Linked DNA regions of Rhodobacter capsulatus SB 1003. The protein of the gene in region 2 interacts with the protein of the main gene of each other region in a pairwise test. Links are inferred from orthologs where the notes say so. Each region holds a gene or a part of one and is shown on either strand. Other genes may lie near its edges.

What was found. The genes of interacting proteins can lie anywhere in the genome.
Region 1: the proteins of rlmN (region 2) and ftsZ interact in binary tests that used the Escherichia coli proteins (3 or more experiments, as listed by UniProt). The link is inferred for Rhodobacter capsulatus SB 1003 from one-to-one orthologs.

The regions. Positions count from the first base shown.
Region 1 is NC_014034.1:908,166-912,174, forward strand. Bases 705-3,679 are described here. They hold ftsZ (cell division protein FtsZ), read left to right. Parts: upstream 705-1,315; coding sequence 1,316-3,043; downstream 3,044-3,679. Other genes in these bases: ftsA (cell division protein FtsA), read left to right, coding at 705-1,113; lpxC (UDP-3-O-acyl-N-acetylglucosamine deacetylase), read left to right, coding at 3,260-3,679. In the rest of the region: more of ftsA, read left to right, coding at 1-704; more of lpxC, read left to right, coding at 3,680-4,009. UniProt on the Escherichia coli protein: Essential cell division protein that forms a contractile ring structure (Z ring) at the future cell division site. The regulation of the ring assembly controls the timing and the location of cell division.
Region 2 is NC_014034.1:275,814-279,836, reverse strand. What follows is about bases 242-3,230. They hold rlmN (23S rRNA (adenine(2503)-C(2))-methyltransferase RlmN), read right to left. Parts: upstream 2,333-3,230; coding sequence 1,151-2,332; downstream 242-1,150. Other genes in these bases: RCAP_RS01235 (asparaginase), read left to right, coding at 3,131-3,230; RCAP_RS01240 (invasion associated locus B family protein), read right to left, coding at 2,444-2,968; RCAP_RS01250 (LOG family protein), read left to right, coding at 242-1,069. In the rest of the region: dapD (2,3,4,5-tetrahydropyridine-2,6-dicarboxylate N-succinyltransferase), read right to left, coding at 1-159; more of RCAP_RS01250, read left to right, coding at 239-241; more of RCAP_RS01235, read left to right, coding at 3,231-4,023.

The sequences.
Region 1 (4,009 bases), 630 kb from region 2 along the record:
GTCCGCTACGGCGAGATCGACGCGATGGCGGAAACCGAACGCGCGATCCGCACCGCGGTGCAGGCGGCGCAGAAGATGGCGAACACCCGCGTCGATCACGTCATCGCCTGTTTCGCCGGCGGCGAGCCGCGCAGCTACGGGCTGGCGGGCGAGGTCGATGTGGCGGGCAGCCATGTCGAGGAGCAGGATGTCGCCCGGGTGCTGGCCGCCTGCGACATGCCCGACATCGGCTGGGGCCGCGAGGTGCTGCATGCCCATCCGGTGAATTTCGCGCTGGATCACCGCTCGGGGCTCTCCGATCCGCGCGGCCATGTCGGCGCGAAACTGGCCACCGACATGCATATGCTGACGGTCGATGCCGCCTCGGTGCAGAACATCATCACCTGCATCCGGCGCTGCGATCTGGAACTGGCGGGGATCGCCTCCTCGGCCTATGTGGCGGGGCTTTCGGCGCTGGTCGAGGATGAACAGGAACTGGGCGCGGCCTGCATCGACATGGGCGGCGGTGCCACGGGCGTTTCGATCTTCCTGAAAAAGCACATGATTTTCGCCGATACCGTGCGGATGGGCGGCGATACCGTGACCCGCGACATCTCGGCCGGGCTGCAGGTGCCGATGGCGCTGGCCGAGCGGATCAAGACCTTTCACGGCGGCGTGCATGCGACCGGCATGGATGACCGCGAGATGATCGAGCTGTCGGCCAATTCGGGCGACTGGGAAAAGGACCGTCGCCAGATCAGCCGCACCGAGCTGATCGGCATCATGCGCCCGCGCGTCGAGGAAATCCTGGAAGAGGTCCGCGCCAGCCTGGACGTGGCCGGGTTCGACCTGCTGCCAAGCCAGCAGATCGTACTGACGGGCGGGGCGAGCCAGATCCCCGGGCTGGACATGCTGGCGGCAAAGATCCTGGGCCAGAACGTGCGGCTGGGCCGACCGATGCGGGTGCAGGGCATGCCCGAGGCGATGCGCGGCCCGGGCTTTGCCGCGATGGTCGGTCTGGCGCTGTTCGCGGCCTGTCCGCAAGACGAATGGTGGGATTTCGAGATCCCGCTCGAACGTATGGGAGGGCGCTCGTTCAAGCGCGCGATCCGCTGGTTCCGCGATAACTGGTAGACCTATCCACAGGGTGAAAGCCGATTCGCTTCCCCAGATGCTGCGTCATGCGCGAAATGCCGCCTAACGCTTCCGTTAATCATCCATATTTTGTGGATTTGTTGTGTTTTTTGGGTGACGGAACCCTGAAAGCTGGATACTATTGACAGTAATATCGGGGACAGTCGGCCGTCGAAGGCCGCGGGAACACAGGCGGACTCCTATGACCTTGAATCTGAGCATGTCAGAGCACGAAGACCTCAAGCCGCGGATCACCGTCTTCGGCGTCGGTGGTGCGGGTGGCAACGCGGTCAACAACATGATCGACAAGGCGCTGGAAGGCGTCGAATTCGTCGTGGCCAATACCGATGCGCAGGCGCTGCAGCAGTCGCGCTCGCGCGATCGGATCCAGATGGGCGTGAAGGTGACCGAGGGTCTCGGGGCCGGGGCCCGTCCCTCGGTCGGCGCGGCGGCGGCCGAGGAAAGCATCGAGGCGATCGTCGATCATCTGGTCGGCGCGCACATGTGCTTCATCACCGCGGGGATGGGCGGCGGCACCGGCACCGGCGCGGCCCCGATCATCGCGCAGGCCGCCCGCGAGCTGGGCGTGCTGACCGTCGGCGTGGTGACGAAACCCTTCCAGTTCGAAGGGCCGAAACGCATGCGTCAGGCCGAGGCGGGGATCGAAGCCCTGCAAAAGGTCGTCGACACGCTGATCATCATTCCGAACCAGAACCTGTTCCGTCTGGCGAACGAAAAGACCACCTTCACCGAAGCCTTCGCGCTGGCCGATGACGTGCTTTACCAGGGCGTCAAGGGCGTGACCGATCTGATGGTCCGTCCGGGGCTGATCAACCTCGACTTCGCCGATGTCCGCGCGGTGATGGACGAGATGGGCAAGGCGATGATGGGCACGGGCGAATCCGCGGGCGATGACCGCGCCGTTCAGGCCGCCGAAAAGGCGATCTCGAACCCGCTGCTCGATGAAATCAGCCTGCGCGGCGCCAAGGGCGTCCTGATCAACATCACCGGCGGCTATGATCTGACGCTGTTCGAACTGGACGAGGCCGCCAACCGCATCCGCGAGGAAGTGGACCCGGATGCGAACATCATCGTCGGCTCGACGCTGGATCCGTCGATGGAAGGCATGATGCGGGTCTCGGTCGTGGCGACCGGCATCGACGCCGCCCCGGCGCAGGAAATCCCGGTGCCGCGCCGCTCGATGGCCGAACCGCTGAAAGCCGCGGCCCCCGCCCCGGCCCCGGTCGAACCCGCGCGTCCGGCGCTGAGCGTGACCTCGGCGCAGCCGGTGACGATGGCGCAACCGGCGCCGCAGCCCGTCGTGCAGCAGCCCGCGCCGCAGCCGGTGGCGCAACAGCCGCAACCGGCGCCGCAGCAACCCGCCGCGCAGCCGGTCTATGACCGCAACCTGTTCGAGGCCCCGGTCGCCGCCGCGCCCGCGCCGCAGCCGGTGCATGCGCCGCAACCGCAACCGCAGCCGCAACAGTTCAGCGACGAACTGCCGCCGCCCGCCTATCAGCCCCGCGCCGCCGCCGCGCGCGAGATGATGCTGCAGGACGACGAAGCCAGCTTCGTCGCGCCGCGTCCGCGCGCGCCCGGCCAACCCTCGCCCGAGGCGCTGGCCCGGCTGCAGGCCGCGGTGAGCAAGGTGCCGCAGGGCAATCCGGCCCCCGCCGCGGGCTATCACCGCCCGATGGCGCAGCCGGCGGGCAGCGTTGCCCGCGCCCCGGCGCCGCAAGCCGCGGAAAAACCGCGCTTCGGCATCAATTCGCTGATCAACCGGATGACCGGCCATGCCGAGGCCGCCGCGCTGGCCCCGACTCAGCGTCAGATGCCCGCCGCGCCGCAGCATCAGCCCTATGACGACGAACAGGACCCGGACCAGGATCGCATCGAAATCCCGGCTTTCCTGCGTCGTCAGGCGAATTGACGCATCACAACATGTCGCGGAAGGGCCGGTGAAAACCGGCCCTTTTCTTTTGCAATTCAATGCTCTAACGCGAAGTCGGCAGGGTTTTGCCCATGCCTTGGCCTTCTGTTTCAGTTTGTTGCAAAAGGTGAATTGTGTGTTTGGTCAACGGTTCTTAACTGATCCTCGGAACTCCCCGCCACGATCGGTGTGGGGAAAAGAAAGGCAAGCACGACCGTGCAAACCACGCTTGGCGCATCTGTCACCTTCGTCGGGATCGGCCTGCATTCGGGCAAGCCGGTGCGGATGATCGCGCATCCCGCCCCCGCCGGTCACGGCATCGTCTTCCGGCGCACCGATGTGACGGGCGTCGATCCGCGCATCCCGGCGCTTTGGGATCATGTCACGCCCTCGAAACTCTGCACGCTGATCGTGAATGCCGACGGCGTGTCCGTCTCGACGATCGAACACATCATGGCGGCGCTGGCCGGTCTGGGCATCGGCAACGCGCTGATCGAGATCGACGGGCCGGAAGTGCCGATTCTCGACGGCTCCTCGGCGCCTTTCGTGAAGGCGATCCGCCGCGTTGGCCTGCGGCGTCTTGACGCCGATCTGCGCGCGATCCGGGTGCTGCATCCGGTCGAAGTCCGCGAGGGCGAGGCCGTCGCGCGGCTGGAACCGGCGCCGACGCTGGAAATCGATTTCGCCATCGACTTCGCCGATGCGGCGATCGGCAAACAGGCGAAAAGCCTGAAGATGGCCAATGGCGCCTTCGTGCGCGAGCTGATGGACAGCCGCACCTTCTGCCGTCAGGCCGATGTCGATTTCATGCGCGCCAACGGGCTTGCGCTGGGGGGCACCTATGAAAACGCCGTCGTCGTCGATGGCGCCGAGGTGCTCTCGCCCGGCGGGCTGCGCCATGCCGATGAAGCCGTGCGCCACAAGATGCTGGATGCGATGGGCGATCTGGCCCTGGCCGGGGCGCCG
Region 2 (4,023 bases):
GCCGTCGGCCTGTTTTTCGGCCACCCGCAGCACGCCCTTGTCCAGCGCCTCGAGCGTGGCCTCGATCGCATCCCGCGCTTCGCCCTTGGTGTGGGGCGTGAGGGTGTCGCGAACCTCCCAGGCGGCTTCGATGGCAGCTTCGAGCATGGCGTTCGACATCGGAACGGTCCTCTTTCAAGTGGCATTCATGGGTTTTCCCCCTATAGTTGGGGAAAGCCCCTCGCGCAATGAGCAGGATATGAAAGACGAAAGCCGTTCCCACCCGTTCCGTGACAGCATCATGGATGCAAAAACGGCGCAGGACATCCCCGCCACCGCACAGACGCGGGCGCCCGCCTACAAGCTCGCTTTCACCGATGGCGGCTTCATGATGCGCGAGGAATTGCGCCCGGTGCGGCTGCAGCTGGAACTGCTCAAGCCGCAGCTGATCATGGATGAACGCGGCGTGGAAAGCACGGTGGTGCTGTTCGGCGGCGCCCGCATCCCGGAACCGGCGCGCAAGGACACGGCGAAAACCCCGGTTCTGGCCGAACTCAGCCGCTATTACGACGAGGCGCGGACCTTCGCGCGGATGATGACGGAACGCTCGATGGCGGCTTACGGGCGGGAATGGGTGATCTGCACCGGCGGCGGCCCGGGCGTGATGGAGGCGGGCAACCGCGGCGCCCACGAGGCCGGGGGACAGTCGATCGGGCTCAACATCGTCTTGCCGCATGAACAGGCGCCGAATGCCTATGTGACGCCGGATCTGTGCTTCAACTTCCACTATTTCGCCATCCGCAAGATGCATTTCCTGATGCGGGCGAAAGCGGTCTGCGTCTTTCCGGGCGGCTTCGGCACGCTCGATGAGATGTTCGAGACTCTGACGCTGATCCAGACCCGGCGGATGAAACGCATCCCGCTGATCCTGTTTGGCGCGGAATTCTGGCGCCGCGTCGTCGATTGGGACTATCTGGCCGAGGCGGGCACGATCGCCGCCGAGGACATCAGGCTGATCAGCTTCGTCGAAACCGCCGAGGAAGCGGTGGAGGTGATCGAGACCTGGGCCAACGGGCACGACCGGGACTGAGGACGCAAGGGCGTATTTGGACCAAGAAAAAGCTGGCTGGTTTTTTCTTGGCGCAAATACGCCCTTTGCGACGGCGGGGATCTAAAGACCCGTTTCGGCGTCGATCTCGGCCTTGGATTTCCGCGCCCGTTCGGTGGCGGATTTCAGCTGCCCGCAGGCGGCCATGATATCCTCGCCCCGCGGCGTGCGGATCGGCGCGGCATACCCGGCCTTGTAGACGATATCGGCAAAGGCCTCGATCCGCTCCCAGTCGCTGCGCTTATAGGGCGAGCCGGGCCATTCGTTGAAGGGGATCAGGTTGATCTTCGCCGGGATGCCCTGAATGAGCCGCACCAGACGGCGCGCGTCGTCGTCGCTGTCGTTCACGCCCTTGAGCATGACATATTCAAAGGTGATCCGCTCGGAATTCGACAGCCGCGGATAGTCGCGCAGGGCATCAAGCAGCGTCTTGATGTTCCATTTCTTGTTCACCGGCACCAGCTTGTCGCGCACCGCATCGGTGGTGGCGTGGAAGGAAATCGCCAGCAGGCAGCCGATCTCCTCGGCCGTGCGGGCGATTTCGGGCACGACGCCCGAGGTGGAGAGCGTGATCCGGCGACGGCTCAGCGTCAGCCCCTCGTTGTCCATGACGACCTGCATCGCGTCGCGGACGTTTTCGAAATTGTAAAGCGGCTCGCCCATGCCCATCAGCACGACGTTCGAGATCAGCCGGGTTTCATCCTTCGGCTCGCCCGGCACCGGCCATTCGCCCAGATCGTCGCGCGCCACCATCACCTGGCCGACGATTTCCCCCGCGGTCAGGTTGCGCACCAGTTTCTGCGTCCCGGTATGGCAGAAGGAACAGGTCAGCGTGCAGCCGACCTGAGAGGAAATGCAGAGCGTGCCGCGGTTTTCCTCGGGGATGTAGACGGCCTCGACCTCATGCCCGCCGGCGATGCGCAAAAGATACTTCCGGGTGCCATCCATCGAGACCTGACAGGTCACCACCTCGGGCAGCGCGATTTCGAAATGACGATCGAGCAGCGCGCGGTAGTCTTTTGCCAGATTGGTCATCGCGCCGAAATCGCGCACGCCCCAGTGATAGATCCATTGCCAGACCTGACCGACCCGCATCTTCGCCTGTTTCTCGGGCGTGCCCGCGGCGATCAGCGCATCGCGCAGCTGGTCGCGGGTCAGGCCGACCAGATTGACCTTGCCGCCCTCGGGCAGCTTGCGCGGCAGGGTCAGCACGTCTTGGGTGATCGGGGAAGTCGGCTCGGTCATGGCAGGTCCAGCGTTGGGCAAGCCGTGCATATAGGGGATTCGTTGCGCAAAAGGTAGCCCGAAACGCAAAGACCCCGGACAATGCCGGGGCCGTCGCCTGTGTCGGATCGCTTATTTGCAGCGCTTGGCCGCTTCTTCCATCGCCGCGGTGAAGCCCATCAGCGAGAAGGTGTCCTCGGTCTTGGTGCCACGCCCCGACCGGCCGGAGATCGTCACCTCGGCCCCCGATTTCAGCGCCGCGATCAGCTTGGCGTCTTCCTCGGGCGAGCCCGCCCAGGCGCCTTCGCCATTGGTGAACAGGGTGAAGCTGGCGCCGGTGTTCACCTTCAGATCGGCGGTGGAGCCATCGGCAAAGGGATAGCCCGCCATGAACATCACCTCTCCGGCCTTGCCGGGACGGAAGGTGACGAAGAGCAGGATTTCCGAGCGCCGCGCCTGCACCGGCTTGCCGTCCTTGCTGGCAGCCGATTTTTTCGGCGGCGACACGCCCCAGCATTCTTTCGGGCTGTCTTCGACGAAGACGCTCCAGTCGGTCTTCGCGGCGACGCGGTTCGAGCTTTCCTGCGCCTGGGCGACAGGGGAAAGTGCCAGCGACGCGGCGAGAACCGCTGCGACGCTCGTGATGATCGTCTTCATGGAACAGCCTCCAGCTGTCTGTGCCTCTGGTCCGCCCGTAGGCTATCGGCCCTTCTTGACTGTGGCAGACCTGATTTCAACTCGATATTCCAGTGATAACGCAAAAGTGGCGTTTGGGGAAAGCCCCCCCGGCGGCTTTTCGCGCATGAAAGGATGGATTGGATGGCAGCGGCGGCATTGATCGAGATCTGGCGCGGGGATTTGCCGGAAAGCCTGCACAGCGGCCATGCGGTCGTTTACGGGCCACAGGGCGTGGAAAGGGTGTGGGGGGATGCGGGGGCGGTGGTCTTTCCGCGCTCGTCTTGCAAGATGGTGCAGGCGCTGCCGCTGCTCGAAAGCGGGGCGGCAAAGGCCGCCGGGCTGGGGCTTCGGGAACTGGCGCTGTCTTGCGCCAGCCATTCCGGGGCGGCGCTGCATGTGGGGGCGGTGAGCGCCTGGCTGACGGGTCTGGGCCTCGGCGAGGCCGATCTGCGCTGCGGCACGCATCTGCCCTTTGACAAGGCAGAGGCGACGCGGCTGAGCGGTTCGGGGGAAAGCCCCTGTCAGCTGCACAACAATTGCTCGGGCAAGCATGCCGGGTTCCTGACGCTGAACCGGCATCTGAAGGGTGGGCCCGACTATGTCGAGATCGACCATCCGGTGCAGCTTGCCGCCCGCGCGGCCTTTGAGGAGGTGACGGGCGAGACGGCGGCGGGCTGGGGGATCGACGGCTGTTCGGCGCCGAATTTCGCCTGCACGCTGGAGGGGCTGGCACGGGCGATGCACTTCTTTGCCGCCGCCCGGCCCGAGGGCGGCCTGCGCGCGGGCGCCGCGGCGCAGCTGGTGCAGGCGATGACGACCTTTCCGGAGTTGGTGGCGGGGGAAAACCGCGCCTGCACGAAGCTGATGCGGGCGATGGGCGGCAAGGTCGCGGTAAAGACCGGGGCCGAGGGGGTTTTCGTCGCGATCCTGCCGGAGCAGGGCCGCGGCGTGGCGCTGAAGATCACCGATGGCGCCACGCGGGCCTCGGAAGCGGCGATCACCGCGCTTTTGGTGCATCTGGGCGCGCTGGCCCC